One region of the Streptomyces sp. NPDC043726 genome, then DNA from elsewhere that is predicted to be linked to it. Evidence: riboswitches for the same ligand, from Rfam matches in the RefSeq annotation. Region 1 holds a riboswitch; the other holds the start of a gene.

Region 1 (15,491 bases):
TGCCGGTGGACTTGGCGGTCGGCCTTGAGGGCGAAGACGTGCGGGAGGTAGTTGTCGCGGGCCAGCAGCTTCAGCAGCACCGGGAGGCCACCGAAGGAGGTGTTCGCGGACAGGGCCAGCAGGATCATCGTGGCGAACTGGATGACGTAGAAGGCCCAGTTGTGGCCGAGGGAGGCGTCCGCGAGCTGGGCGAGGACGGTGACACCCTCGACCGGCTGGAGATGGAAGCGGGAGATCAGCACCGACAGCCCGATCAGCAGCACGCCGAGCACCGCGCCGAGCGCGACCTCGGCGTGTTGGGCGCGCTTGACGCGCGGGGTCCGGAAGGCGGGGACGGCGTTGGCGATGGCTTCGACTCCGGTGAGGGCACTGCAGCCGGAGGCGAACGCCTTCAGCAACAGCAGCGCGCCGACGGTCGTGGCGTTGTCGGTGAGCACCGAGGCGTGCCCCTCGGCGGCGGCGGTGCTGACCGGCGCGGACCGGAAGAGGCCGACTCCTATCAGGACGAGGATCGAGCCGACGAAGACGACGGTCGGCGCGATGAACGCCCGCGCCGACTCCACGATGCCGCGCAGATTGACTCCGGTGATCAGCACCAGCACGCCGAGGCACAGCCACAGCCGCTCCGCGTAGAGCCCCGGGAAGGCTGAGGTCAGGGCGGCCACACCGGCGGTGACGGCGACGGCCACGTTGAGGACGTAGTCCAGCACGAGGGAGGCGGCGGCCACCAGGCTCGTCCGGGTGCCCAGATGCCTTTTGGCGACGGCGTACGACCCGCCGCCGTCCGGGAAGGCCGCGATGACCTGCCGGTACGAGGCGACCAGTACCGCCAGCAGGGCCGCGATGGCCAGCGTGACCGGCAGGGTGAAGCCGAGCCCATGGGCGCCGGCGGCGGCGAGGACCAGCACGATCGCCTCGGGCCCGTAGGCCACCGACGCCATGGCGTCCAGGGACAGCGCCGCCAGACCCGTGACGGCGGTGAGGCGATGGCGCTCGCCGGTGTCCGGCGGTTCCTCGCCGGCGGGGACGGCGTCCGGTTCGACGGTCAGCACGGACATGGACGGGTGCTCCTTCGTACGACGTTCGGGCCTTCAGGTTGGGTCCGGTCCGGTGAACGGCCGGCCTCTTCTTGCGCGTTCTTCGCGCCGATCTGGCCGACCCTGACGCGGCCTTGACGGGGCGCATCCCACGGCCCCGCTGCCAGGGCGTCAAGAAGGGGTGACGCCCCGTCAGGGTCGTGTCAAAGGTGTGCGGGACGGACGCGGCCGGTCCCTACCGTCAGCCGCATGGAACACAGCGAACTCACTGGCACTCCGGAACGACAGCGGGGCCAGGTGGTGGAGGACAGCCAGTGGGCACCCGACCTGCTCGACTCCGTGCGCTGCTCGGCCGCACTGCTCGGGCTGCTGCTGCTCGTCGGCAGGCTGGCCGGCGACCTCACGCCGTGGCGCACCGCCCTGTGGGTCGCGCTCTCCGGGCTGCTCTTCGGCGTGCTGTGTCCGGCGCGGATCACCGCGGGTGAGGGCTGGCTGGAGACCCGTGGGCTGCTGCGCACCCGGCGGGTCCGTACCGACCTGCTGGTGTCGGTGCGCTGCTTGGACGGGGTCGCCCAACGGCTCGTGCTGAGGGACGCGTTCGGCAACCGGGTCGAGCTGGACCCGCAGGTCCTGATGAACAACCCCGATCTGTGGCTCCGGCTCGACGAGGACGCCCGGCGATCCGTGTCCGCGGGCTCGCTGCTGTGCGGGGGCACGGCACTGCGTCGTATCGCCGAACGCATCGACCGCGAGACCGCGCGGACGGTGTTCAAGGTCTCGGGGCTGCGGTAACGATCCGCTGCCCGAGCACCACACTTCCCGACGACGCGCTCCAGGAATGACGCTGGGTGCCCGCCCCCGCGCCCCGGCGCCCTGCCCCCCGTACAGGGACAGGGGCCGCCCCGGACACCCGTAAGGCCCCCTGCCAGGTACACCTCGTACGGCGACCGGCCAGTCTTAACGGAAGCTTGACGCCGACAGCCCCCTCATCCGTGGGCCCGGGCGTCACTCTCCGCTTACGCTGGTGCCGCCACCGCGTGATGGCCGAAAAGCACACGCTGACCTGCGCATCAGGAGTCCCCCCATGGCCGTCACGGAGCAGCCCCCGCCCAGTCGCCTGCGCGCCTGGATGCTGGAGGGCCTGTCGGAGATGGGCAAGGGCTACGGACCCCAGGGCCCGCACGCCGAACCCGAGCCGGCCCACAAGGGTCAGCCCTGGTACCGGGTGATGTGCCTGACCGGCGTCGACTACTTCTCCACCCTCGGCTACCAGCCCGGCATCGCGGCCCTCGCGGCCGGCCTGCTGTCACCGATCGCGACCATCGTGCTGGTGATCGTCACCCTCGCCGGCGCCCTGCCCGTCTACCGGCGGGTCGCCGAGGAGAGCCCTCACGGCGAGGGCTCGATCGCGATGCTGGAACGGCTGCTGTCCTTCTGGAAGGGCAAGCTGTTCGTCCTCACCCTGCTCGGTTTCGCCGCCACCGACTTCCTGATCACCATCACGCTCTCGGCGGCGGACGCCTCGACCCACCTGGTCGAGAACCCGCACCTGAACGACGCCCTGCACGACAAGCAGCTGCTGATCACCCTCATCCTCGTCGCGCTGCTCGGCGCGGTGTTCCTCAAGGGCTTCCTGGAGGCGATCGGCGTCGCCGTCGCCCTGGTGGGGACCTATCTGGCGCTGAACGCGGTCGTCGTGGCGGTAGGCATCTACCACGTCGTCACCGAGGGACATGTCGTCACCGACTGGACCGACGCCCTGACCGCCGAGCACGGCAACGTCTTCGTCATGATCGGGATGGCCCTGATCGTCTTCCCGAAGCTCGCCCTCGGCCTCTCCGGCTTCGAGACCGGCGTCGCCGTGATGCCGCACGTCAGGGGCGACGAGGGGGACACCGAGGAACATCCCAGGGGCCGAATCCGGGACACCAAGAAGCTGCTCACCGCGGCCGCGCTGATCATGAGCTGCTTCCTGATCTGCACCAGCTTCATCACCACGCTGCTGATCCCGGAGAAGGAGTTCGAGGAGGGCGGCCAGGCCAACGGCCGCGCGCTCGCGTACCTGGCCCACGACTACCTGGGCAACGCCTTCGGCACGGTGTACGACGTCTCGACCATCGCCATCCTCTGGTTCGCCGGCGCCTCCGCGATGGCGGGCCTGCTGAACCTGATGCCCCGCTATCTGCCGCGCTACGGCATGGCCCCGCACTGGGCCCGCGCGGTGCGCCCGATGGTCATCGTCTTCACCCTGGTCGGCTTCCTGGTCACCTGGATCTTCGACGCCGACGTCGACGCGCAGGGCGGCGCCTACGCCACCGGCGTCCTGGTGCTGATCAGCTCCGCGGCCATCGCGGTGACCATCGCGGCCCGCAAGGCGGGCCAGCGGAACTGGACCATCGGCTTCGCCGTGATCTCGGCCGTGTTCCTCTACACGACGATCGTGAACGTCATCGAGCGTCCGGACGGTGTGAAGATCGGCGCCTGCTTCATCGCGGGCATCATCCTGATCTCGCTGCTCTCCCGGCTGCTGCGGGCCTTCGAGCTGCGCGTGACCAGCGTGACGCTCGACGACATGGCGGAACGATTCATCCGTGACATGGCCAGCCGGAAGATGCGGTTCATCGCCAACGAGCCCGACAACCGCGACCTGGCCGAGTACCGCGACAAGATCGAGCAGATCCGGCAGGACAACGACATCCCGAGCTCTGAGGACTTCGTCTTCGTCGAGGTGACGGTGACCGACCCCTCGGAGTTCGAGGCAGGTCTGACGGTCCGCGGCGAGGTCCTGCACAACCGCTACCGCGTCCTGACCCTGGAGTCCTCCTCCATCCCCAACGCCCTGGCCGCCCTGCTCCTCCACGTCCGCGACACGACGGGCTGCACCCCGCACATCTACTTCGAGTGGACCGAGGGCAGCCCCTTCGCCAACTTCCTCCGCTTCTTCCTCTTCGGCCAGGGCGAGGTCGCCCCGGTGACCCGAGAGGTCCTGCGCGAGGCCGAACCGGACCGAGCCCGCCGCCCACGCGTCCACACAGGCTGACAGGCGGACCGGAGCATCGCCCCGGCGTCCACGCCGAATGACCTGGTCGCCGGCCCACCCCCACCCCACCCGCACAGGCCGACACCGTGCCCGGAGGCACCACCCCCGAGCCCGCACAGCCCGACACCGCGGCCCGGACGCACCACCCCCACACCCGCCCGGCCGGCCGCGTGAGCGGGACGCACCGCCCCACCCCCGCCCGGGCCGACGCCCTATCGTGATCGGCATGCAGTCCTACACGATCGGCCAGGCCGCCCGGCTCCTCGGCGTTAGCCCGGACACCGCCCGCCGCTGGGCGGACGCGGGGCGGGTGGCGACCCACCGCGACGACAGCGGCCGACGGCTCATCGACGGGCGGGACCTGGCCGCCTTCTCCGTGGAACTCGCCAAGACGGCGACCGCGCCAGACGAGGAGGCCCCCTACACCTCCGCCCGCAACGCCTTCCCCGGCATCGTGACCGCGATCAAGCTCGGTGACGTGGCGGCCCAGGTCGAGATCCAGGCGGGCCAGCACCGCCTCGTCTCCCTGCTCACCCGCGAGGCCGTGGAGGAGCTGGGCCTGGAGGTCGGCATGGAGGCGACGGCCCGCGTGAAGTCGACAAACGTACACATCGACCGAACGTAGGCGCAGACCGCCCCGAGGCAGCCAGCATGGCGACGCAAACTCACACATACCCGGCATAATCCCCCCACCCGACTACCGTGGGACGCCCCATCCACCGCCCCCGAAGGCAAGGCGCCCCATGCCCCAGAGACTGAGCATCCGAAACCAGCTCCCCGGCACCGTCACCACCATCACCCCCGGCGAGGTCATGGCGACGGTCAGAGTCGTTCTCTCCGGCGGTCACAACATCACCGCCGCGATCACCAGGGAGGCCCTCGACGACCTGGCCCTCGCCCCGGGCAGCGCCGTACGCGTCCTGGTGAAGTCCACCGAGGTCGCCCTCGCCACCGCCCCCGTCTCGGGAGTGTCGATCCGCAATCAGCTCCCGGGCAACGTCAGCACCGTCAGTACCGGCCCCTCGATGACCGCCGTCAAGATCACGGTGACCGGCGGCGAACTGACCGCCGCCATCACCACCGACGCGGCCACCGCCCTGGTCCTGACCCCCGGCGCCCCCGTCGTGGCCCTCATCAAGTCGACCGAGATCGCACTGGCGACCCCGTAGGACAACCGCAGGAAATGAAGCAGGGGCTCCACCCGAGCCGTAAAGCCCGGGCGGAGCCCCTCACGCGCTACCTACGCCGAATCAGTCCTCGTACGCGTCCAGCGGCGGGCACGAGCACACGAGGTTGCGGTCACCGAAGGCCTGGTCGATACGGCGCACCGGCGGCCAGTACTTGTCCGCGGCCGAGACACCGGCCGGGAACACGGCCTCCGTACGGCTGTACGCGTGCTCCCACTCCCCGCCCAGCGCGGCGGAGGTGTGCGGAGCGTTCCGCAGCGGGTTGTCATCCGCGGCCCACTCCCCGGCACCGACCTTCTCGATCTCCGCGCGAATCGCGATCATCGCCTCGCAGAACCGGTCCAGCTCGCCGAGGTCCTCGGACTCGGTCGGCTCGATCATCAGCGTGCCGGCCACCGGGAAGGACATCGTCGGCGCGTGGAAGCCGTAGTCGATGAGCCGCTTGGCCACGTCGTCGACGCTCACCCCGGTCGCCTTCGTCAGCGGCCGCAGATCGATGATGCACTCGTGCGCGACCAGACCGCCCGGCCCGTTGTAGAGCACCGGATAGTGCGGCTCGAGCCGCTTGGCGATGTAGTTGGCGGACAGCACGGCCACCTGCGTGGCCCGCTTCAGCCCCTCGCCGCCCATGAGCCGGACGTACGCCCACGAGATCGGCAGGATCCCGGCCGAACCCCACGGCGCCGCCGAGATCGGCCCGACCCCGGTCTCCGGCCCGGCGGCCGGCTGCATCGGGTGGTTGGGCAGGTACGGCGCCAGGTGCTCGCGCACCGCCACCGGACCGACGCCCGGACCGCCGCCGCCGTGCGGGATGCAGAAGGTCTTGTGCAGGTTCAGATGCGAGACGTCACCACCGAAGTGCCCCGGCTTGGCCAGCCCCACCAGGGCGTTGAGGTTGGCGCCGTCGACGTAGACCTGCCCGCCCGCCTCGTGCACCTGCGCGCAGATGTCGGCGACGTGCTCCTCGAAGACACCGTGCGTCGAGGGGTACGTGATCATCAGCACCGACAGCTCGTCGCGGTACTGCTCGATCTTCGCCCGCAGGTCCTCGACGTCGATCTCGCCGTCCCCGGCGGTCTTGACGACGACGACCTTCATCCCGGCCATCACGGCGCTGGCGGCGTTGGTGCCGTGCGCGGAGGAGGGAATGAGGCAGACGGTCCGCTGCTCGTCCCCGTTGGCGCGGTGGTACCCGCGTACGGCGAGCAGACCGGCCAGCTCACCCTGCGACCCGGCGTTGGGCTGCAGCGAGACCTTGTCGTAGCCGGTGACCTCGGCGAGACGCTCCTCCAGCTCACGGATCAGCGTGAGGTAGCCCTCCGCCTGCTCGGCGGGGGCGAAGGGGTGCAGCTGCCCGAACTCGGGCCAGGTGACCGGCTCCATCTCGGTCGTGGCGTTGAGCTTCATCGTGCAGGAGCCCAACGGGATCATGCCGCGGTCGAGCGCGTAGTCACGGTCCGCGAGGCGGCGCAGGTAGCGCAGCATCGCGGTCTCGGAACGGTGCTCGTGGAAGACCGGGTGGGTCAGGTACTCGTCACCGCGCAGGGCCTCCTGCGACAGCGCGTCCTCGACCTCGGCGTCCAGCGCCTCGATGTCCCCCTCGACGCCGAACGCGCTCCACACGGCGGCCAGCTGGGCCCGCGCGGTGGTCTCGTCGCAGGCGGCGGAGACGTGGTCGGCGTCGACGAGCCGCAGGTTGACGCCGTTCTCGCGAGCGGCGGCGACGACCTCGGCGGCCCGCCCGGGAACCCGCGCGGTGACCGTGTCGAAGAAGGAACCGTGCACGACCTCCACGCCGCCCGCGGTGAGCCCCGCGGCGAGGATCGTGGCGTACCGGTGCACGCGCCGGGCGATGCTCTTCAGCCCCTCGGGGCCGTGGTAGACGGCGTACATCCCGGCCATGACGGCGAGCAGCACCTGCGCCGTGCAGATGTTGCTGGTCGCCTTCTCACGCCGGATGTGCTGCTCACGCGTCTGGAGCGCGAGCCGGTAGGCCCTGTTCCCGTCCGCGTCCACGGACACGCCGACGAGCCGTCCGGGCAGGCTGCGCGCGAACTTCTCGTGCACGGCCATGTAGCCGGCGTGCGGTCCGCCGAAGCCCATCGGAACACCGAAGCGCTGCGTGGTGCCCACCGCGATGTCCGCGCCCAGCTCACCGGGGGACGTCAGCAGCGTCAGCGCGAGCAGATCGGCGGCGACGGTGACGAGCGCGCCGAGCTCATGGGCCTGCTCGATGACGGCCTTGATGTCCCGTACGGCCCCGGAGGCGCCGGGGTACTGGAGGAGTACGCCGTTGATCTCGCGGGAGGCGATCTCGGCCGGGATGCCCGCGCTGAGGTCGGCGACGACGACCTCGACGCCGGTCGGCTCGGCGCGGGTCTCGATCACGGCGATGGTCTGCGGCAGGACGTCCGCGTCGACCAGGAAGAGGCCCTTCTTGTTCTTGCCCATGCGCCGGGACAGGGCCATGGCCTCGGCCGCGGCGGTCCCCTCGTCGAGCAGGGAGGCACCGGAGGTGGGCAGCCCCGTGAGGTCGGCGACCGTGGTCTGGAAGTTCAGCAGCGCCTCGAGCCGCCCCTGCGAGATCTCCGGCTGGTACGGCGTGTAGGCGGTGTACCAGGCCGGGTTCTCCATCACGTTCCGCAGGATCACCGGCGGGGTGAAGGTCCCGTAGTAACCGAGTCCGATCATGGAATCGAGGACCTGATTACGGTCGGCGAGCGACCGCAGCTCGGCCAGCACCTCGGCCTCGGTACGCGCTCCCGGCAGATCGAGGGAGTCGGCGTTCTTGATCACGTCCGGCACCGCGGCGGCGGTGAGCTCGTCGAGCGATCCGTACCCGACCTGGGCCAGCATCTTGGCCCGAGCCTCGTGGTCAGGGCCGATATGACGCTGCTCGAAGGGAATGCCCTGTTCGAGCTCTGCGAGCGGAATGCGGTGGGCGGTCATTGCGGAGGCCTCCTGGTCTGACGCGACCTGCGAGGGGTACCACGGCGCGGGTACCCGGACGGCCTCCCCCTCTGTCATCTCAACCTGAGAGCTTCACCGGGGCCCGAGGGCACCCGGCTTTCACCGTCGGTGAGAGCGGAAGCCGTTGACACCCGCTCTGCTTTCCAGAGTGACCTCGTCCGTGCGGTACGTGGGCCTGAGAGATTCCGGGGAGGATTTGCTCCTTCGGCGCCTCCGATGATGTCTGGAGGACTCTCCCGCACGGGGTCAGCAGCCGCTGCCAGGGTACCAGCGAGGTCAACGACCGGGCGTTCGAGTGGCCGCTTCACCCAATGTGCTCTTTCGTAGTGCTTACGGATGAGTTGCGACCAAGTGGAGGGCCCGTGCAGACCGACATCGATCCGCGCAACCTGATCGGCCGCAAGGCGTTCGACCGCAACGGCACGAAGATCGGCACGATCGACGAGGTCTACCTCGACGACGCGACCGGAGTACCGGAGTGGGCCGCCATACGCACCGGCCTCTTCAGCAGGGACGCCTTCGTCCCCCTGGAACCCAGCAAGCTGATCGAGGGCACCCTGCACGTCCCCTTCGAACGCGCCCTGATCAAGGACGCCCCCGACTTCGGAGTGGGCCGCCACCTCTCCCCCGAACAGGAACTCCAGCTCTACCACCACTACGGCCTGGACATCGCCCCGCCCCCATCCCCGGACCACGACTTCGGCAACTTGGCAGGCACGGAAGACGCGGACACATGACTCCGCTGCCGGGCAGCGGCGGGCGGTCGTGCCGCTGGGGCGGCCCGCGCAGCCAGAGAAGCGGCACCCCGCGAGCGCGGGCGAGCACCAGCCCCCTCCGACCTCACCCTCTGGTCACGCCCCGACCCCGTCCACCGGCACATCGGGTCTGACCGACACCAAGGGCAATGGCTCCGCGACCGAGAGCTCCGGATCGTCCACCCGAAACGTCCGCACCCTCCCCGGCTCGGATTCCGGCGTCTCGAACCGCACGGTCACCCGCCCCAGCCCGCTCCCCTGCACCCATCCGTGCCCGAACTCCGCATGCCGCACGTCATGCCCCGCGACCCACCGCCGCTCGGCGGCCTCGACCACCGCCGAGCCCGCAGCCTCACTCCCCGCGTCCCCCTCCTCCGCCCCGCCCTCCGTGGCCAGCTCCCCCGCGGCCTGCGCGAACAGGTCCTCCTGCGTGTAATCAGCGAGCCCGCTCACCCCCACCCCCAGCAGCCGCACACCCCCCGTGGTGTCCACCGACTCCAGCAACCGGGCAGCCGCCTCCCGCACCACCGAAGGATCGTCCGTGGGCCCCCGCAAGGTCTCGGACCGCGTCAGCGTCGAGAAGTCGTACCGCCGCACCTTCAGCACGATCGTCCGCCCTGACAGCCCGGCGCCCCGCAGCCGCCGCACACACCGATCAGCCAGCCGCTGCACCTCGAGCCCCACCCGCACCCGGTCGTGGATGTCGACGTCGTACGTGTCCTCCACGGACACCGACTTCGTCTCCCGCTCGGCCACCACGGGCCGCTCGTCCCGGGCCAGCGCCATCGCGTACAGCGCGTGCCCATGCGCCTTCCCGAGCAGCCGTACGAGCTCGTCCTCCCCCGCCTCGGCCAGCTCGTCGACCGTATGGATCCCGGCCCGCCGCAGATGGTCCCCCGTGGCCGGCCCCACCCCCGGCAGGGTCCGCACCGACATCGGCCCGAGCAGCGCCCGCTCGGTCCCCGGCTCGATCAGCACCAGCCCGTCCGGCTTGGCCTGCTCCGAGGCGATCTTCGCGAGCATCTTGGACGCCGCGAGCCCCACCGACCCCGTCAGCCCCGTGACGGCCCGTATGTCGGCGCGCAGCTTCACGCCCGCCAGCCGCGCCGACTCCGCGTCCCAGGCCGCTCCCCCGGCCTCCAGATCCACGAAGGCCTCATCCAGACTCAGCGGCTCCACCAGTGGCGACAGGGCCCTGAGCAGCCCCATGACCTGCTCGCTGATCGACCGGTAGAACCCGAAGCGCGGCACCAGATACGCGGCGTTCGGCGCCAGCCGCCGCGCCTGCGCCATGGGCATCGCCGAGTTCACCCCGAAGACGCGGGCCTCGTACGACGCCGTCGCCACCACCCCACGCGGCCCGAGCCCGCCGACGATCACTGCCTTCCCGCGCAGACTCGGCTTGGACGCCTGCTCCGCCGAGGCGAAGAAGGCATCCATGTCGAGGTGCAGGATCGTCGGGGCGCTTCTCACATCTCCGATGCTGCCCTACGCCACTGACAATGCCCCCGGAGCGCGACCGCCCGGCTTTCAGCCGCCTGGCGATCAGACCACCCGGCGCTCTCAGACCGCCCGGTTCCGCCGCCGCGCCAGCTCGTCCGCCGGATTGTGGCCGACGAGCGTCTCGCCGGTGTCGATCCGCTCCCCGTGCAGCTGGGACAGCGCGCTCTCGACGTCCCGCCACACCACCCCGACCGCGATGCCGAAGATGCCCTGACCGCCCTGGAGCAGCGCGTGGACCTCGTCGGGCGAGGTGCACTCGTAGACCGTGGCACCGTCGCTCATGAGCGTCATCCGCTCCAGATCACGAAAGCCCCGCTCCCGCAGATGCTGCACGGCGGTACGGATGTTCTGCAGCGACACCCCGGTGTCCAGGAACCGCTTGACGATCTTCAGGACGACGACGTCCCGAAAGCTGTACAGGCGCTGCGTCCCCGACCCGTACGCGGGCCGCACACTCGGCTCGACGAGCCCGGTGCGCGCCCAGTAGTCCAGTTGCCGATAGGTGATGCCGGCGGCCGCACAGGCCGTCGGCCCGCGGTAACCGATCTGCTCCGACGCCATGGACGTCGCCCCTCCGCTGCTCGGCACGGCCGCCGGTCGCTGCGGAGCGTGGTCGGCCGCGCTGCCGTGAAGCGGGTACGGACCGCTCTCCCCGAGACTGCGTCCGGGGGCACCCCCAGCCGTACCGTCGCCGCTGCTTCTCACGCCGACCTCCGTCCTTGACCTGCCTTCTCGACGGTAGGCAGTCACCAGGGGTGCGTCAACGATCGCCACACTCGGCACGCCGAGTGATAATCACCCTAGGAGTGGTTTCCCGTACCCAACCGCGGGGAAAGGCTAGCCGAATGCACTGGGGCCGGGCCGCAGGACGCTCTCACTCGCCGCTGGCAATTGCCGCGGCCCGAGCCGTCGGCCGCCCCTGACCGCCCCTCGCGAACCGCTGGTCAGCCGGGGCGCCCGGGCGCCTCACTGGCTGCTGGTGCCGAAGTCCTCGGGCGAGATCTGGTCGAGGAACTCGCGGAACTTCTCCACCTCGTCCTCCTGCTCGTCGGGGATGGCGATGCCGGCGTCGTCGAGCACTCCGTCGCTGCCGTAGATCGGCGTTCCGGTGCGCAATGCCAGCGCTATGGCATCGGACGGGCGGGCGCTCACCTCGACGCCGCTGGCGAAGACCAGCTCCGCGTAGAAGACGCCTTCACGCAGGTCGGTGATGCGCACTTCGGTGAGCTCCTGGCCGACGGCCTCCAGCACGTCCTTGAACAGGTCGTGGGTCAGCGGTCGTGCGGGGGCCATGCCCTGCTGGGCGAAGGCGATGGCCGTCGCCTCCCCCGGCCCGATCCAGATGGGGAGGTAGCGGTCGCCTCCCACTTCGCGCAGGAGCACGATCGGTTGGTTGGAGGGCATTTCGACCCGGACACCTACGACATCGAGCTCGTTCACACAGCAACCCTAGGCCGTGCTCGGGATGTTTGGGTAGTCGGGCAGGAAACGGGCGGCCGATCCGGCCCTCCGCGCCCTCCGGCTCAGGGCAGCCGCACCCCGAGCGCGGTCTTCACGAGCGCGGCGTGCAGCTTCACCGTGAGCCCCGCCAGCTCCTTCGTACGGGCCTCGGCCAGCGCCCTGGTCTGCGGGTTGCGGTGGCGCCTGAGCGGCGCCACGACCTGGTCCACGAGCCCGGCCTCACGGTCCGCGGCGGCCTTCATGACACGCAGATGGCGCGGCTCGATCCCGAACCGCCCCAGTTCGGTGACGAGAGCGGCCACGGTGACCGCCTCGGCGTCGTACGCCCCGTCCGGCAGCGGCGCGATCAGCCCGTACGACTCCCACTCCTCGAGTTCCCGCTCATCGATCTCCGCGGCGGCCAGCAGCTCGCTCCGCCCGATCCGAGCGGCCGTGGGGGCCTCGGAGAGCTCCGGGCCGCCCTCACCGTCCCGCTGACGGCCCACGGTCGGCAGGGGTACGGCCTCTCCGCGCTCCATGGCGTCCAGGTGCTCCCTGATCACCTTCAGGGGCAGATAGTGGTCCCGCTGCATCCTCAGCACATGGCCGAGCCGCTCGACGTCACCCGCGCTGAACTTGCGGTACCCCGACGGGGTCCGCCGCGGCTCGACAAGGCCCTCGGACTCCAGGAACCGGATCTTGGAGATGGTGACTTCGGGGAACTCGTCGCGCAGCACGTTCAGCACCGTGCCGATGCTCATCAGCCCGCTGTCCGTGGCGGCGGTGCCGTGTCCGGCACCGCCGCTCGGTGTATGAAGCATGGACCTTCTCCGGGGGAGGGTCAGTAGCCTCGCTGGCTCGCGTAGAAGACCAGCCGGTACTTGCCGATCTGCACCTCGTCACCGTTCGACAGATCGACCTGGTCGATGCGCTCGCGGTTGACGTACGTGCCGTTCAGACTGCCCACGTCGGCCACCGTGAACGAGCCGTCCGGGCTCCGGCGGAACTCCACGTGCCGACGCGAGACGGTGACGTCGTCCAGGAAGATGTCGCTCTGCGGGTGACGGCCAGCGGTCGTCAGGTCGCTGTCCAGCAGGAAGCGGCTGCCCGAGTTCGGCCCACGGCGCACCACCAGGAGCGCGGAGCCGAGCGGCAGCGCCTCGACGGCCGCCTGCGCCTCGGGGGACAGCGCCGGGATCGGCGTCTGCCCGGTGGCCTCGGCCTCGTAAGCCTCGAGACCGGAGATGGAGATCGTGGACGTGGTCTCGGACGGACGCTCGGGCACGGCACCCGCCCGCAGCGGAGCACCGCAGTTGGAACAGAAGCGACTGTTCTCCGCGTTGCGGTTACCGCACCTCGTGCACACCAGGGCCGACATGGACGGATCCTCCTGCCGCGGCTGCCCCGCCGGGGCATTGGACGCGTACGGGTCGGCGGAGAACCCTCCACCCGTACTTGAGGTTGACGGTTGCCCGAAACCTATGCCTCCGGACTGGGCAGGGTCAACAGACGGCGCGCCCTGACCTCCGGAAATGTCCCCGCCCGGACCACCGACCTGGTCCCGGAACAGCGGCCGCTGGCCCTCTGCGTCAGGCTGCGCGCGGTGACGAGCAGTGGCATTTTCGTTGCCCTGCCGCGCGCTCTTGCCGAACAACTTCGCAAACAACTTCACGGGCGATTCCCCTTGACTGAAACAGACCCGCCCGTGGGGCAGGACGAACCCTGACTGCACACTCCGGCCGACCCGGACATCCTCACAACGTCCGTATCCACCAGACAGTTTCCACCACGCACCACCCATTCGGTGCGCCGACCCCCCGCAACCTCATGCCCTCGCCGGACGTCCCCCATGCACCGCCGATTCACTGCGAGGACGACCGAGCGTAGTCAGGCCGCTCCGCGGCTCGCAAGGCGTCCACAACGATCTTGTCCGACCGCTCGACAGTCACGGTGGCCTGCTCCTTCTCGAGAGTCTGCACCACGCCTCCAGGGATGTTGAGCGCCGGTTCGAGATCCTGCGGCTTGCCGATGACCTTGAAACGATAGGGCGCGTTGATCTTGTTCCCGTCGACGCTCACGGAGTTCCCCGAATCCGTCAGATAGGTACCCGCCACCACGCGTACCCCGTTCACCTGGATCGCCTCCGCGCCGGCCGCACGCAACTCCTGAATGGCGTCGAGCAGCATGTCCGCCTCGACCGTCCCCTTCGTGTCGTCGATGGTCACCGTGATGCCGGGTCCCTGCGCGGCCACCGTGCCCGCCAGAATGCCGAGTTGCCGCTCCTTCTCGACGGTCTGCCTGCGAGCCTCCTCGGCCTGGTTCGAACTGTTCTCCAGTTCGTCCCGCTGCTTCTCGAGTCCCTGCTTCTCGTCCTCAAGACGCTGAGTACGGTCGTCCAGTTCATCGAGGATGCGGACAAGATCCTCCTGGCGTGCGCCGCGCAGGGCGTCGTCCCCGTCACTGTTGGACGCGACCTGCACCGCCAGACCGAAGCCGAGGCCGAACAGCAGCAGGGCGACGATCAGTTGGGCCCGGGTGACCCGCGGCGGCCACAGCCCCTTGGCGAGCCGCTGGCGGCCGGTGAGCTCGGTCTTGGCCTCGGGCGCCGGCGGCGCTGTCTCGGACACCGGGGGCGGGACCTCGTCGGGCAACTGCTTGCGGAGTCCGGTCTCGGGCGTCTCGTCCTGGTTGCTCATCGCCCTCACGCCCGGAACACGTGCCGTCGGATCGCCGCGGCGTTCGAGAAGATACGGATGCCGAGGACCACGACGACACCGGTGGACAGCTGCGCCCCCACGCCCAACTTGTCGCCCAGGAACACGATCAGCGCGGCCACGACCACGTTGGACAGGAACGAGACCACGAAGACCTTGTCGTCGAAGATGCCGTCGAGCATGGCCCGCAGACCACCGAAGACGGCGTCCAGCGCCGCGACGACGGCGATCGGCAGATAAGGCTCGACGACCGCCGGAACCTCAGGCCGGACCAACAGGCCGGCCACGACTCCCACGACGAGGCCCAGTACGGCGATCACGATGTGCCCTTCTCGGTGTTCTCGGTGTTCGGCTTTGCTGTTCGTACGGTCACACTGGGTGCGGCGGGCAGCCGGAGATCGTCCTCCGTGGAGATGGCGGTCCGGATGCCGAAGCTCTCCTGCAGGGCATGCAGATACAGCCCGTCCGCGCTGTCCTGGAACCTGCTGCTCAGCTGCTCCCCGTCCCCCACCGCGAGCACCGTGTACGGCGGCACCAGCGGCTTGTTGTCGACCAGTATGGCGTCACCGGCTGCCCTGATCGCCGACAGCGCCGTCAGCCGCTGTCCGTTGATCGAGATGGCCTCGGCCCCCGACTCCCACAGCCCGTTGACCACCCGCTGCATGTCCCGGTCCCGGACCCGACCGGTGTCGGAGAACCCGGTGGTCTCGCGCGGGTCCCCGTCACCGCCCCCACTGGAGTCCTTGGCGTCGTTCACGACCAGTTTCACGCCAGGACCGTGCACCTCGAGGGCTCCGGCGAGGATGCCCACCAGCTCGGCCTGCTCACCGCCGCTCTCCTTGAGT
Region 2 (15,491 bases), on a different contig from region 1:
ACCAAACCCCGGGTGCCCCAATGCGTGGAGCTCTTCAGTCGCGGTTTCGATGATCCTGCGCGCGCCGACCAGCTGCCGGGCCTCTTCCTGCTTCGGGGCGCGTTTTCTGAGACTTAGTGAGTGTCGGGCTCTGGGTCCGGCAGGGGGAGTTCGTCGAGGTCGAGGGTGAAGGTGCGGCCGTCGGCCAGGGGGATGGGGAGCTTGCCTGTGCCGTATGCGCGGGTGTGGGCGGTGCTGTAGCCGCTGGAGGTGGGCTCGGTGTGCAGGACGACTTCCCGGGCGTAGGGATCCACGACGAGGTAGACGGGGATCCCGTACCGGCCGTACTTCGCGGTGCAGTCGTCGTAATCCTTGCGTGCCGAGGACGTGGAGACGACCTCCGAGATCAACAGGACGTCCTCGAAGCTGTAGCGCTTGCCCTCCTTGCGCGCGTCCTCGCGCAGGATGGCCAGGTCGGGGGCGGAGTTCTCGTCGGCGGGAAAGTCGATGTAGACGTCCGAGGTGACCTTCGCATGACGGCCGAGGGCGAGAGAGTCGATCTGCATCGACCTGATCGTGCTGGAGTGCTCTTCGCTCTGCGGGGTCATGATGATCTTTCCGTCGGTGCCGAAGAACACCACGTATCCCGCGGGGAACTCGGTGTGCGTGATCGCCTCGACACTCATGGACGGTGCTCCTTCCCGTGTGCCGTCATGATACGGCGGACAGAGCCGTCCCACGGGTGGACTTCCGTGACGTGCGCGCACCACAGGGGGAACCGGTCCGCACGAGCGGCCGCCGTGACGCGGGGCATGAGCTGGGCCCGTAGGTGTTCAGACCCAACAGCTGGCGTAGGGTGACTTTCAGGGCGGCGGCCATCTTCCGGGTGGCCATGGGGTGGGTCCGCCGCTGTCCCGCCTGGGCCCGCAGGTTCACCCTCGCGATGCCGACCCACTCCTTCCTCGCCGTCGTCCGCGCCGACGAACACGCGCAGTGTCTCCCGGGGCTGCTTCGAACCGTTCGATACCGAGAGCGAAGGTCTTCGCGGCGTACTGCGCCACCACCATCGGCGGGTAGGAAATCGTCGGGGGCGTATACCGCGCGGCACGGCGATGTGTACTGCTGCGGGGATGTCGTCGATCAGCTCAGGCGGGGCCAGGGAGGATTCACCGCACAAGACGGCGCGAGGGGCCCGTGCGCACACGGCCAGCAGATCCACGTGCGCCGCTTCCGGGGGGCGTTTGCCCGCCGGTACACCCCACGAGACAGTTCGTCTATCTCCCCCTCCGTGACCAAGTGCGCCGGATCGCGAGGGGAGAGCAGGGCCTGCCGCGCCTGCGTCGTCGTGAATGTGGGGAAGAGGTCGGCCGGCCGCTGCTCCAAGCGCGGGTTTCCGCAGCGTTCATGTATCGAATGGCACCCCTTGAGCGGGGGTAGGGGATCGATTTGAGACATCAGCGGCACATCCGGCGTTGATCACGTGCCGCGAACCTGCAGGTCAAAAGCCCCTTCCAGCGGGATGTCCCAGGGACTTTTCAGGTACTTTCACGCCTGTCCCAGGGAGTCTCCAAGGGGCTTTCCGCCGCGTGAGCAGGAGGCCCCGACAGCGCTGAAAGACACGAACGCGCAGGTCAGGGCCTATTCCCTCAGCACTCGATGATGTTGACCGCCAGGCCCCCCCGCGCCGTCTCCTTGTACTTGACGCTCATGTCCGCGCCCGTGTCCTTCATCGTCTTGATGACCTTGTCCAGGGACACCTTGTGCGAACCGTCGCCGCGCATCGCCATCTTCGCCGCCGTGACCGCCTTCACCGCGGCCATGCCGTTGCGCTCGATGCACGGGATCTGGACGAGGCCGCCGACCGGGTCGCAGGTCAGGCCGAGGTTGTGCTCCATGCCGATCTCGGCCGCGTTCTCCACCTGCTCCGGGGAGCCGCCGAGCACCTCGGCCAGCGCGCCCGCCGCCATCGAGCACGCCGAGCCCACCTCGCCCTGACAGCCGACCTCGGCGCCGGAGATGGACGCGTTCTCCTTGAAGAGCATGCCGATCGCGCCCGCGGCCAGCAGGAAGCGGACGACTCCGTCCTCGTCCGCGCCCGGCACGAAGTTGATGTAGTAGTGCAGGACCGCCGGGATGATGCCCGCGGCGCCGTTCGTGGGGGCGGTCACCACCCGGCCCCCGGCCGCGTTCTCCTCGTTCACCGCCATCGCGTAGAGCGTGATCCACTCCATCGCGTGCGCCAGCGGGTCGCCCTCCGCCCGCAGCTGGCGGGCGGAGACCGAGGCCCTGCGGCGTACGCGCAGGCCGCCCGGCAGGATGCCCTCCCGCGACATACCGCGCGAGACGCACGCCTGCATCACCCGCCAGATCTCCAGCAGGCCCTCGCGGATCTCCTCCTCGGTCCGCCAGGCCCGCTCGTTCTCCAGCATCAGGGACGAGATCGAAAGACCCGTCTCCTTCGTCAGGCGCAGCAGCTCGTCGCCGGTGCGGAAGGGGTACTTCAGCACGGTGTCGTCGAGCTTGATCCGGTCGGCGCCCACCGCGTCCTCGTCCACGACGAAGCCGCCGCCGACCGAGTAGTACGTCTTCGACAGCAGCTCGGCGCCCGTCGCGTCGTACGCCCATATCGTCATGCCGTTGGCGTGGTACGGGAGCACCTCGCGCCGGTGCAGGACCAGGTCGTCGTCGAAGGAGAACGCGATCTCGCGCTCGCCCAGGAGCGAGAGGCGGCCCTCGGACTTGATCGTCTCCACCCGGTCGTCCGCCGTCTCCACGTTCACCGTGCGCGGCGAGGCGCCCTCCAGGCCGAGCAGCACCGCCTTCGGCGTGCCGTGGCCGTGCCCGGTCGCGCCGAGGGAGCCGTACAGCTCGCAGCGGACCGAGGTGACGGACTCCAGCAGCCCTTCGTTGCGCACGCGGCGCGCGAACATGCGCGCCGCCCGCATCGGGCCGACCGTGTGGGAGCTCGACGGGCCGATGCCGATCGAGAACAGGTCGAAGACCGAGATGGCCACGGGAACTCCTCCAGAGAGGGCAGGGGGCGCACGTCGTCGGGCGCCCCCCACCAGGGAACTACTACTTGCTCAAACCGGGATACAGCGGGTGCTTGTCAGCGAGCGCCGTGACCCGGGCCTTCAGCGCCTCGACGTCGTAGGACGGCTTCAGTGCCTGTGCGATCACGTCGGCGACCTCGGCGAAGTCCTCGGCGGTGAAGCCGCGGGTGGCCAGGGCCGGGGTGCCGATCCGCAGACCCGAGGTCACCATCGGCGGGCGCGGGTCGTTGGGGACGGCGTTGCGGTTGACCGTGATGCCGACCTCGTGGAGTCGGTCCTCGGCCTGCTGGCCGTCCAGCTCGGACTCGCGCAGGTCGACGAGGATCAGGTGCACGTCCGTGCCGCCGGACAGGACGTTCACCCCGGCCTCCCGGGCGTCGGGGGCGGTCAGCCGCTCGGCGAGGATGCGCGCACCCTCCACCGTACGCCGCTGGCGCTCCTTGAAGTCCTCCGAGGCCGCGACCTTGAAGGAGACCGCCTTCGCGGCGATCACGTGTTCCAGCGGGCCGCCCTGGAAGCCGGGGAAGACCGAGGAGTTCAGCTTCTTGGCGAACTCGGTGCCGCGGGCGAGGATGATGCCGCCGCGCGGGCCGCCGAGGGTCTTGTGGGTGGTGGAGGTGACCACGTCGGCGTGCGGGACCGGGTTGGGGTGCAGCCCGGCGGCGACCAGGCCGGCGAAGTGGGCCATGTCGACCCACAGGTAGGCCTCGACCTCGTCGGCGATCCGCCGGAACTCGGCGAAGTCCAGCTGACGGGGGTAGGCCGACCAGCCGGCGATGATCACCTTGGGGCGGTGCTCCTTGGCCAGGCGCTCGACCTCGGCCATGTCGACCAGTCCGGCCTCGTCGACGTGGTAGGCGACCACGTTGAACTGCTTGCCGGAGAAGTTCAGACGCATGCCGTGGGTGAGGTGGCCGCCGTGGGCCAGGTCCAGGCCGAGGATGGTGTCGCCGGGCTGGGCCAGCGCGAACAGCGCGGCCTGGTTGGCGGAGGCACCGGAGTGCGGCTGGACGTTGGCGTAGGCGGCGCCGAACAGGTCCTTGACCCGGTCGATGGCGATCTGCTCGGCGACGTCGACGTGCTCGCAGCCGCCGTAGTAGCGGCGGCCCGGGTAGCCCTCGGCGTACTTGTTGGTCAGGACCGAGCCCTGGGCCTCCATGACGGCGAGCGGAGCGAAGTTCTCCGAGGCGATCATCTCGAGCGTGGACTGCTGACGGCCCACCTCGGCGTCGACCGCGGCGGCGATCTCCGGGTCGAGCTCGTGCAGGGGAGTGTTGAGAAGAGTCATCTACGATCCTCAGCCGGCGGAGAAGGCGGTGTACTCGTCGGCGGAGAGCAGGTCGCCCGGCTCCTCCGCCACGCGTACCTTGAACAGCCAGCCGCCCTCGAAGGGGGCGGAGTTCACCAGCGACGGGTCGTTGACGACGTCCTCGTTGATCTCGGTGACCTCACCGCTGACCGGGGAGTACAGGTCGCTGACCGACTTGGTGGACTCCAGCTCGCCACAGGACTCGCCCGCGGCCACCGTGGAGCCGACCTCGGGGAGCTGGGCGTAGACGACGTCACCGAGCGCGTTGGCCGCGAACTCCGTGATGCCGACCGTCGAGACGCCGTCCTCGGCGACCGACAGCCACTCGTGCTCCTTGCTGTAGCGCAGCTGCTGGGGGTTGCTCATGGCCTGAATTCTCCTGTACGCGGGGGAGTGCTGATGAATGGGGGACTGCTGGAGGCGTGCGTGAGCAGCGGTGATGTGCTCAGCATCACCTACGGCGGCATGTCTGGCGCCTGCAGGCGACTACTTCTGGCGCTTGTAGAACGGCAGCGCCACGACCTCGTACGGCTCGTGACTGCCCCGGATGTCCACGCCGACACCTGCCGTGCCGGGCGCCGCGTGCGCGGCGTCGACGTAGGCCATGGCGATCGGCTTGCCCAGCGTGGGGGAGGGGGCGCCGGAGGTGATCTCGCCGATGACCTGGCCGGCCGCGACGACCGGGTACCCGGCGCGCGGGACCCGGCGGCCCTCGGCGATCAGGCCGACGAGGACGCGCGGCGGGTTGCTCTCCGCGCGGGCGGCGGCCTCGGTGAGCGCCTCGCGCCCGACGAAGTCGCCCTCCTTCTCGAACTTGACCACCCGGCCGAGCCCGGCGTCGAAGGGGGTGAGGCCGGTCGTCAGCTCGTGCCCGTACAGCGGCATGCCCGCTTCCAGGCGCAGGGTGTCCCGGCAGGACAGGCCGCAGGGGACCAGGCCGACGGGCGCGCCGGCCTCGGTCAGCGCCTGCCACAGCGTCTCGGCGTCCGAGGGCTTCACGAACAGCTCGAAGCCGTCCTCACCGGTGTACCCGGTGCGCGCGATCAGCGCCGGGACGCCCGCGACGGTGCCGGGCAGGCCCGCGTAGTACTTCAGGCCGTCGAGGTCGGCGTCGGTGAGCGACTTCAGGATGCCCGGGGACTCGGGGCCCTGGACGGCGATCAGCGCGTACGCGTCCCGGTCGTCGCGGACCTCGGCGTCGAAACCGGCGGAACGATCCACCAGGGCGTCCAGCACGACCTGGGCGTTCGAGGCGTTGGCGACGACCATGTACTCGGTCTCCGCGAGCCGGTAGACGATCAGGTCGTCCAGGATGCCGCCGTCGGCGCGGCAGATCATGGTGTAGCGGGCGCGGCCGACACCGACGGAGGCGATGTTGCCGACCAGGGCGAAGTTCAGCAGCTGGGCCGCCTGCGGTCCGGTCACCGTGATCTCGCCCATGTGGGAGAGGTCGAAGAGGCCGGCCCTGGTGCGCACGGCGTTGTGCTCGTCACGCTCGGAGCCGTAGCGCAGCGGCATGTCCCAGCCGGCGAAGTCGGTCATCGTCGCGCCGAGCGACCGATGCAGGGCATCGAGGGCGGTACGGCGGGGTTCAGGACTGCTCATCGGACGTGTGTCTCCCAAGGCATGACGGCGAGGTCGTTCCTCCCCATCTGTCATCGGAACCTGAGAGGTTCGTCATGACCTCATCGGGGCATGACTTGCACCTTGGGTGGGACCACCGGCGACGGCGGTCCGCTTTTCAGATGTGCCTCGCCCGCGCGGTAACGGGGCCTGAGAGATTCAAGGGAGGGACTTGCTCCTTCGGCGCCCCAGCTCAAGGCTGGGAACTCTCCCGCGCGGATTCAAACGGCCGGTATGCAGTTGGCGCGGACATCATTGCACGCATCGGTCCGGTACGGCAGGGCCGCATCTGTAACCGGGCTGTGGCGGTACGCGTACAGAAACGGAAGGCGCACGGCATTACCTTCTCTTTACGCTCAACGGGCAGGTGCTCTACCTGACCCAGGGGAGGACGATCACGTTGAACAGGACCACGGCGTACGCGACCACCACGGGCATCGCGGTGCCCCGGCAGCCGGCTGCCCCCGTTCTCGAGGGCCGCGCCCCGGTCGTACGCGATCTGCGGGAGCGCGGCGGTCGCAGCCCGCACGCGCTGCTCTTCGGGCCCCAGGACCTCGTCGTGATCACCGGTCTGCCCGGCAGCGGCAAGTCCACCTTGATGAAGCGAGCCGTGAAGGGTGCCCGGATCGACTCGCAGGACACCCGGGACCGCTGGGACGCCCGCATGCCCGGCTTCCTTCCCTACGCCGTCTACCGTCCCCTCGTCCGGCTGGCCCACTACGCCGGTCTGTGGCGCGCGCTGCGCTCCGGCAAGGGTGTCGTCGTGCACGACTGCGGTACGCAGGCCTGGGTACGCGGATGGCTCGCCCGCGAGGCCCGGCGCCGGGGTGGCACCCTGCACCTGCTCGTGCTGGACGTCACCCCGGACCAGGCCCTGGAGGGCCAGCGGGAGCGCGGCCGGGGCGTGTCCCGGTACGCCTTCCTGCGGCACCGCACGGCGGCCGGGCGGCTGCTGCGCGCGGTGGAGAAGGGCGAGCTGCCCCAGGGCTGTGGTTCGGCGGTGCTGATCGACCGACCCGCGGCGGGCGCGCTGCGCCGGATCGGCTTCACGGGCTGATTCCGGCCGGGTCCGGGTCCGCTTCCGGCCTGGTCCGGGTCCGGGTCCGGGTCCGGCTGAGTGCGGGTCCGCTTCCGGCTGATTCCCGGCCCGCCGGGAGGCGTTAGCCTTTTCAGCCACAGCAGTGGTTCACGGCAGGCGGTCAGACAGATGGACTTCCCGGCGGATCTCCCCGCGGACTTTCCGGCGCAGGCACACCCCCATCCGCACGGCGGATGGCCCGGCAACGAGCTGGAGGAGGTGCTCTCCGCCTCCCTCGGCGTGCCCTCGGCGGGCGGCCGGATCATCGAGGTCCTCGGGCGCAGCTTCCTCTGGGTCCCGCTCCCGTCCGGCGGCGGCCCGAACAGCGGCCCGCTGGACCTGCCCACGCTGGAGATCGAGGGCCAGGCCTATGTCCCGGTCTTCAGCTCCGAGGAGCAGTTCCGCCAGGTCGTCGGCGCGCACATGTCGTACACCATCGCCCCCGCGGTGGAGTTCGCCCGCGGCCTGCCCCCGCAGGTCGGGATCGCGGTCAACCCCGACGGGGTGGTGGGGATACCTCTCCCGCCGGTCGCGGTGGCCGAGCTGTGCCGGGTCGGCCGCACTCCGCTCGACGGCCCCGCGAGCGGCGGCCGGGTCAAGCTGTACGAGCCGGACTGGCAGGACGACCCGGTCGACTTCCTGGCCGCGGCCTCGGCAGAGTTCGCCGCCACGGGAGTCGTGACGACGGCCCGCCGCTGTCTGGCGACCGTCGAAACGGCGGATCCCGTGATGTTCGTGGGAGTGGAACTCTCCAATTGGGAGGGCGACCTCCGCACGCTCCCGATGGATGCTTTGGGCAGGGCCCTGGGCAGGGTGCCGACGAGGTGGCCGGTGAACCTCATCCTGCTGGACATGGCGGCCCAGGACCCGGTGGTGGTGTGGATGCGCGAGAAGGTACGGCCCTTCTACACACAGGGTTAGCCGACACACCCAGGGGCGCGGGGAACCGCGCGACCGGCCACGACCGAAGCCGCACTCGCACGACCACGGCAAGTCCCGAGTGATTAGGCGGGCTTAAGCTAGGGTCACGGCTCGGGCGAGAGTGAAGATGAAGGGGCGGTACAGGTGAGCGCCAGCGGCATCGCGGCCGGTCAGGTCGAGCACATGCTGCGCCAGGTCACGCCCGGGCGGTACGACGCCTACGAGGCGCTCCTGCGCGCGCTCGCGACCCCGAACTCCGGCCAGATCTGGATGCTGTTGTGGCACGGCCAGGCCGGCTCCCCGGACGCCCAGTACGGGAACATGGAGGTCGAGAACTACGGCTATGCCCCGTGTGTCACCTCCGCCCAGGAGTTGTCGGCGAGCGGCTGGAACCGTTCCTACGAGGTCGTGGACGGCATCGACGTCGCCCGCACCCTGTACCCGGACCACTTCGGCCTCTGGCTGAACCCGCACGCCCCGGGCGGCGGTGTCGGCATCCCCTGGCTCGATCTGCGCCGGATCGCCACCGGCCTCGACCGCCAGCCGGCCGGGCCGCTGCGCCTTTCCGAACCCGGCATCGAGATCCCGCACTTCTACGCCCTGCTCGCGCAGAACGCCCACCGCACCCCGGCCGTCCGCACCCTGCGCCGCGCCTGGGTGCAGCCGGCGCTCGGGGCGCCGTATCTCGCCATCGGACTGGATGTGTACGACACCAGCCCGCCCGCCGTGGACTCGGTGCGCGCGATGATGCAGCAGTCCATCGGCGCGGTCCCGGACGGCCTGCCGGTCTCGACGGTGGCGATGTCCGACGAGTACGACCCGGTCGCGATGTGGATGCGGGCGAGCGCCCGCCCGTTCTACGACCGTGAGGCGCACGCGGCCCAGGCACCCGCCGGGTACGGCTACCCTCCGGCGCACGGCGGATACTGACGTGTGACGGACCGTCGGCTCTTTCACGTCCCCGACACATTTCTGCGCGCGTAGATGATGCCGAACGTCATGGAACGCCCGATGTGTCCCAACTCCCTACCGTCCGGGGTGCGCTATCCCCTGTTCGGATAACGGAATCCCTATCGCATCATCACGGTTACGCATACTTTCACCGCCAGACCTGGCGGGTGATCGTGACGACGCTGAAGACTCCCGACTCAGACACGGGATCGGTCGATCCTGTGATCGAGCGCAAGTCGACAAAGCCGTAATCCACGGCGGGTGTAGGCCGGTCACCACCGGCGAGAGGGGTCGGGTCACTGTGACCGCACCGATCGAGACCAGCGGGGCAGCCGAGGCACAGCCTGAGGCTGTGCTCAGCGGCGCCGACAAGGGGCAGATCGAGGGCCGTTCCCTTGGGCAGATCGCCTGGTCCCGATTCAAGAAGGACAAGCTCGCCGTGACCGGCGGCATCGTCGTCATCCTGCTGGTGCTGCTCGCCGTCCTGTCCCGGCCCATCCAGGCCCTCTTCGGTCTCGACCCCAACGCCTTCAACCAGGACCTGATTGACCCCAACACCTCGCTGCCCCTCGGGGACTTCGGCGGGATGAGCATGGACCACCCGCTGGGCGTCGAGCCCAAGTTCGGCCGGGACATCGCCACCCGCATCCTGGAGGGCTCCTGGGTGTCCCTGGTCGTCGCGTTCGGGGCCACCATCCTGTCGAACACCATCGGCACGGTCCTCGGTGTGATCGCCGGCTACTACGGCGGTCGCGTGGACACGATCATCAGCCGTCTGATGGACACCTTCCTCGCCTTCCCGCTGCTGCTCTTCGCCATCGCCATCTCGGCGACGCTGCAGGGCGGTGCCTTCGGCCTCGAGGGTCTGCCGCTGCACATCGGCGTGTTGATCTTCATCATCGGCTTCTTCAACTGGCCGTACCTGGGCCGTATCGTCCGTGGCCAGACCCTGGCCCTCAGGGAGCGCGAGTTCGTCGACGCCTCCCGGGGCATGGGCGCCAAGGGCCCGTACATCCTCTTCCGGGAGCTGCTCCCGAACCTGGTCGGCCCGATCATCGTCTACTCGACGCTGCTCATCCCGACGAACATCCTTTTCGAGGCCAGCCTGAGCTTCCTCGGCGTCGGCATCCAGCCCCCGCAGGCGTCGTGGGGCGGCATGCTCAGCGAGGCGGTCAACTTCTACGAGGTCGACCCGCAGTTCATGATCGTGCCGGGCCTCGCCATCTTCGTCACCGTCCTGGCGTTCAACCTGCTCGGCGACGGACTCCGTGACGCTCTCGACCCGCGCAGCCGCTGACATGCGGCCGCGTCGTGAGCCCATCAAGTTTCCACCTATGGAGGGGAAGCAGACCATCATGCGAAGGTCAGCGCTGGCCGCCATCGCGGCTATCGGCACTGTGAGCCTGGTGCTTTCGGGTTGCAGCAAGGCCGATGACAACAATGACAATGGCGACGGCAACAACAAGTCGGCCGGTGCCAACGCAGCGACCAAGGGTGTCGTCAACGCCTCGGACGCGAAGGGGGGCACGGTCACGTACGAGTACTCGGACGTGCCGGACTCCTTCGACCCGGGCAACACGTACTACGCGTACATGTACAACCTCTCCCGGCTGTACGCCCGTCCGCTGATGACGTTCAAGCCCGCCGCCGGTGAGGCCGGCAACGAGCTGGTCCCGGACCTCGCGTCGGCGCCGGGTGAGCCCAGCGACGGCGGCAAGACCTGGACGTACAAGCTGCGTGAGGGCCTCAAGTACGAGGACGGCACGCCGATCACGTCCAAGGACGTCAAGTACGCGGTGGAGCGCTCGAACTTCGCGCGTGACGTGCTCTCCCTCGGCCCCAACTACTTCCAGCAGTTCCTCGAGGGCGGCGAGAAGTACAAGGGCCCGTACAAGGACAAGAGCGACAAGGGCATCGCGTCCATCGAGACGCCGGACGACACCACGATCGTCTTCAAGCTCAACCGCGCCTTCCAGGAGTTCGACTACCTCGTCGCCACCCCGCAGACGGCCCCCGTGCCGAAGGCGAAGGACACCGGCGTCGACTACGTCAAGAACGTCGTGTCCTCGGGCTCGTACAAGTTCGAGAGCTACGAGGAGGGCAAGCAGGTCGTCCTCGTCCGCAACGAGAACTGGGACGCCAAGACCGACCCGCTGCGCAAGCAGTACCCGGACAAGATCGTCGTCAAGCTGAAGGTCAACGCCGAGACCATCGACCAGGACGTCATGGCCGGCACGGCCATCGACCTCGGTGGCGGTGGCGTCCAGGCCGCGACGCAGGCGAAGGTCGTCAACAAGGCGGACCTGAAGGCCAACACCGACAACACCTACGGTGGCCGTCTGGTCTACATGGCGATCAACACCAAGCTCGCGCCCTTCGACAAGGTCGAGTGCCGCAAGGCCGTGCAGTACGCGGTCGACAAGGTCTCGGTGCAGACCGCCCTCGGCGGCCCGATCCGCGGTGACATCGCCACGACCGTCCTGCCGCCGGACATCCCGGGCTACGAGAAGTCCGACGTCTACGCCACCCCCGGCAACAAGGGTGACGTCGCCAAGGCCAAGGAGCAGCTGAAGGCCTGCGGCAAGGACACCATCAAGACCAACATCTCGGCGCGCAGCGACCGTCCGCAGGAGATCGACGCGGCCACCGCGATCATCAACTCGCTGAAGGCGGCCGGCATCGAGGCCACGCTGAAGCAGTACCCCTCGGGCAAGTACTTCACCGACAACGCGGGTGTGCCGAAGTTCAACAAGAAGGAGAACATCGGCCTGCACATGATGCAGTGGGGTGCTGACTGGCCGTCCGGTTACGGCTTCGAGCAGCAGATCCTGCACGGTGACGCGATCGGCGAGTCCGGCAACACCAACCTGTCGCAGCTCGACAACGCGGACATCAACTCGATGCTCGAGAAGGCGATCGCGACCGAGGACGAGGCCGAGCGCAACAGCCTCTACGCCGAGATCGACAAGAAGACGATGGAGGAGGCGGCCCTCGTTCCGCTGTCCTACTTCAAGGTCCTGCTGTACCGCCCGGCCGGCTTCACCAACCTGGTCTCGACGGCGGCCTTCAGCGGTCAGTACGACTACCTCAACATCGGCACGACCAAGAAGTAGCCCCGGAAGGTAGGTGAAGGCATTGGTGCCCGCGGGCTCAGCGGCCCGCGGGCACCAGCGCCGATCCCCGTGATCTCGTATATCCTCCGCCGGATGATCGCGGCAGTGATCCTGCTGCTGGTCGTCACCGCGGTCACCTTCGCGATCTTCTTCCTGCTGCCCCGGCTCGCCGGCCAGACGGCCGACCAGCTGGCCCAGCAGTACATCGGGAAGAGCCCCACGAAGGCCGACATCGCAGCGGTCAAGCAGAACCTCGGTCTCGACCAGCCCGTGTACGTCCAGTACTGGGACTTCATCAAGGGGATCGTCGCCGGCGCCACCTATGACCTGGGCCCCACCACGGCGCAGTGCAACGCGCCGTGCTTCGGCTACTCCTTCAAGACGCACGTCGAGGTCTGGCCGCAGCTCACCGACCGCCTGCCGGTGACGCTGTCCCTGGCCGTCGGTGCCGCAGTCATGTGGCTGATCGGCGGTGTCACGGCCGGTGTGATCTCGGCGCTCAAGCCGCGCTCGCTCCTCGACCGCACCTTCATGGGTATCGCGCTCGCCGGTGTCTCGCTCCCCATGTTCTTCACGGGCAGCCTGGCGATCCTGCTCTTCACCATCGAGTGGCCGATCTTCGGCCGCACGTACGTCCCGTTCACCGAGAACCCGGCGCAGTGGGCCAACACCCTCTTCCCGGCGTGGTGTTCGCTCGCTCTGCTGTACTCCGCCATCTACGCACGGCTCACCCGCTCGGGCATGCTGGAGACGATGAACGAGGACTTCATCCGCACGGCTCGCGCCAAGGGCCTGCGGGAGCGCAAGGTGGTCGCACGGCACGGGCTCCGGGCCGCGCTGACCCCGATCATCACCGTCTTCGGCATGGACCTCGGACTGCTGCTCGGCGGCGCCGTCATCACCGAGTACGTGTTCTCCCTGCACGGCATCGGCGAGTACGCCGTGAAGGCCATCCAGGACAACGACCTGCCCCCGATCCTCGGCGTCACCCTGCTCGCCGCCTTCTTCGTCGTGATCGCAAACTTCCTGGTGGACCTCTTGTACGCCGCCGCCGACCCGCGGGTGAGGCTCTCGTGACCGAACTGTCCAAGACCGGTGCCGCGGTGGGGGAGCCCGTCAAGGCCCCCTCCGACGCGCCCACCGCGTTCCTCGAAGTCCGTGACCTCAAGGTGCACTTCCCGACCGACGACGGCCTGGTCAAGTCCGTCGACGGGCTGAGCTTCTCGCTGGAGAAGGGCAAGACCCTCTCCATCGTGGGCGAGTCCGGCTCCGGCAAGTCGGTCACCTCGCTGGCGGTCATGGGCCTGCACCGGCTTGGCGCGCGCGGCAAGAACGTCCAGATGTCCGGCGAGATCTGGCTCGACGGCAAGGAACTGATCTCCGCCGACCCGGACGAGGTGCGCCGGCTGCGCGGCCGCGAGATGGCGATGATCTTCCAGGATCCGCTGTCCGCGATGCACCCGTACTACACGATCGGCAACCAGATCGTGGAGGCGTACCGCGTCCACCACGACGTCAGCAAGAAGGTCGCGCGCAAGCGGGCCATCGAGATGCTCGACCGGGTCGGCATCCCCGAGCCCGCCAAGCGCGTCGACGGCTACCCGCACGAGTTCTCCGGCGGTATGCGCCAGCGCGCGATGATCGCCATGGCGCTGGTGAACAACCCCGAGCTGCTCATCGCGGACGAGCCGACGACCGCCCTGGACGTGACCGTCCAGGCGCAGATCCTCGACCTGATCCGGGACCTGCAGAAGGAGTTCGGCTCCGCGGTCGTCATCATCACCCACGACCTCGGCGTGGTCGCCGAGATCGCCGACGACGTCCTGGTGATGTACGGCGGCCGGTGCGTGGAGCGCGGTTCGGTCGACGACGTCTTCGAGCGGCCGCAGCACCCCTACACCTGGGGCCTGCTCGGCTCGATGCCGCGCATCGACCGCGAGACCTCCGACCGGCTCATCCCGGTCAAGGGCTCGCCGCCGAGCCTCATCAACGTCCCCTCGGGCTGCGCCTTCCACCCGCGCTGCCCGTACGCGGACGTCCCCAAGGGCGATGTCACCCGCACCGTGCGCCCCGAGCTGGCCCAGGTCGGCACCGGACACTTCTCCGCCTGCCACCTCTCCCCCGAGGACCGCACGCGGATCTGGACCGAAGAGATTGCGCCGAAGCTGTGAGTGAAACCAAGAAATCGGACGTGACCGTCCCGGCGCAGGCCTCGGCTCCCGCCGCGGAGCGCGAGGTGCTGCTCAAGGTCGAGGGCCTGCAGAAGCACTTCCCGATCCGCAAGGGCGTGCTCCAGCGTCAGGTCGGCGCGGTCAAGGCCGTGGACGGCATCGACTTCGAGGTGCGCAAGGGCGAGACGCTCGGTGTGGTCGGCGAGTCGGGCTGCGGCAAGTCGACCATGGGCCGGGTCATCACCCGTCTCCAGGACCCGACGGGCGGCACGATCCACTTCGAGGGCAAGGACATCACGCGGCTGAACACGGCCGGGATGCGCCCGCTGCGGCGGGACATCCAGATGATCTTCCAGGACCCGTACGGCTCCCTGAACCCCCGGCACACCATCGGCTCGATCGTCTCGGCGCCCTTCCGGCTCCAGGGCGTCGAGCCCGAGGGCGGGGTGAAGAAGGAGGTCCAGCGGCTGCTGCAGCTGGTGGGCCTGAGCCCCGAGCACTACAACCGCTACCCGCACGAGTTCTCCGGCGGTCAGCGTCAGCGCATCGGCATCGCGCGGGCGCTCGCCCTGAAGCCGAAGCTGGTCGTGGCGGACGAGCCGGTCTCCGCGCTGGACGTGTCGATCCAGGCGCAGGTCGTGAACCTGATGGACGACCTCCAGCAGGAACTGGGCCTGACGTACGTGATCATCGCGCACGACCTCTCCGTCGTACGCCATGTCTCGGACCGTATCGCGGTGATGTACCTCGGCAAGATCGTCGAACTCGCCGACCGCACCTCGCTGTACGAGGCGCCGATGCACCCGTACACCAAGGCGCTGATGTCCGCGGTGCCGGTGCCGGACCCCAAGCGCCGGGGCGCCAAGAGTGAGCGCATCCTGCTCCGCGGTGACGTGCCCTCGCCGATCGCGCCGCCGAGCGGCTGCCGCTTCCACACGCGGTGCTGGAAGGCGACGGAGATCTGCAAGACGACCGAGCCGCCGCTGCTCGAGCTGCGCCCCGGTCAGCAGGTCGCCTGCCACCACCCCGAGAGCTTCGAGGACCAGGCCCCGCAGGACACGGTCCTGCTGACCGCCGCGAAGAAGGCGGCGGAACTGGTCTCCGACGAGGTGCTGGCGGAGTCGGCGGAGACGTCGGCGGCGGTGGCGGCGGAGGTCGAGAAGACCGCGGAGAGCACCGAAGCTGCTGAGAGCACCGAAGCCGCGGAGAGCAGCGAAACCGCGAAGAGCACGGACAAGAGCGAATAATCGCCTAGCCGCCTCCAGCCCCCGCCTTGCAATGTAAGGCGGGGGC

The links. A riboswitch is a leader RNA that binds a small molecule or an ion and turns the genes downstream of it on or off. The one in region 1 is predicted to bind glycine.
Region 2: linked by a shared signal. The riboswitch ahead of gcvT (glycine cleavage system aminomethyltransferase GcvT) and the one ahead of gcvP (aminomethyl-transferring glycine dehydrogenase) in region 1 are both predicted to bind glycine.

Annotation. Positions count from the first base shown of each region.
Region 1 covers NZ_JBWKCI010000029.1:3,901-19,391, reverse strand. The annotation lists gene AC068Z_RS42170 (APC family permease) at 1-1,058, opposite strand, end outside; gene AC068Z_RS42165 (hypothetical protein) at 1,287-1,829, shown strand; gene AC068Z_RS42160 (APC family permease) at 2,122-4,077, shown strand; gene AC068Z_RS42155 (TOBE domain-containing protein) at 4,304-4,702, shown strand; gene AC068Z_RS42150 (TOBE domain-containing protein) at 4,821-5,246, shown strand; gene gcvP (aminomethyl-transferring glycine dehydrogenase) at 5,328-8,213, opposite strand; glycine riboswitch at 8,388-8,483, opposite strand; gene AC068Z_RS42140 (PRC-barrel domain-containing protein) at 8,597-8,971, shown strand; gene AC068Z_RS42135 (DNA polymerase IV) at 9,086-10,462, opposite strand; gene AC068Z_RS42130 (MerR family transcriptional regulator) at 10,553-11,197, opposite strand; gene AC068Z_RS42125 (bifunctional nuclease family protein) at 11,459-11,932, opposite strand; gene ftsR (transcriptional regulator FtsR) at 12,016-12,753, opposite strand; gene AC068Z_RS42115 (FHA domain-containing protein) at 12,774-13,733, opposite strand; gene AC068Z_RS42110 (DUF881 domain-containing protein) at 13,795-14,628, opposite strand; gene AC068Z_RS42105 (small basic family protein) at 14,634-14,966, opposite strand; gene AC068Z_RS42100 (DUF881 domain-containing protein) at 14,963-15,491, opposite strand, start outside.
Region 2 covers NZ_JBWKCI010000012.1:32,870-48,360, forward strand. The annotation lists gene AC068Z_RS31180 (Uma2 family endonuclease) at 114-665, opposite strand; gene AC068Z_RS31185 (L-serine ammonia-lyase) at 1,626-2,993, opposite strand; gene glyA (serine hydroxymethyltransferase) at 3,055-4,320, opposite strand; gene gcvH (glycine cleavage system protein GcvH) at 4,330-4,707, opposite strand; gene gcvT (glycine cleavage system aminomethyltransferase GcvT) at 4,828-5,946, opposite strand; glycine riboswitch at 5,984-6,092, opposite strand; glycine riboswitch at 6,093-6,188, opposite strand; gene AC068Z_RS31205 (AAA family ATPase) at 6,359-7,021, shown strand; gene AC068Z_RS31210 (enhanced serine sensitivity protein SseB) at 7,172-7,963, shown strand; gene AC068Z_RS31215 (enhanced serine sensitivity protein SseB C-terminal domain-containing protein) at 8,108-8,893, shown strand; gene AC068Z_RS31220 (ABC transporter permease) at 9,216-10,211, shown strand; gene AC068Z_RS31225 (ABC transporter substrate-binding protein) at 10,270-12,027, shown strand; gene AC068Z_RS31230 (ABC transporter permease) at 12,097-13,104, shown strand; gene AC068Z_RS31235 (ABC transporter ATP-binding protein) at 13,101-14,198, shown strand; gene AC068Z_RS31240 (ABC transporter ATP-binding protein) at 14,195-15,445, shown strand.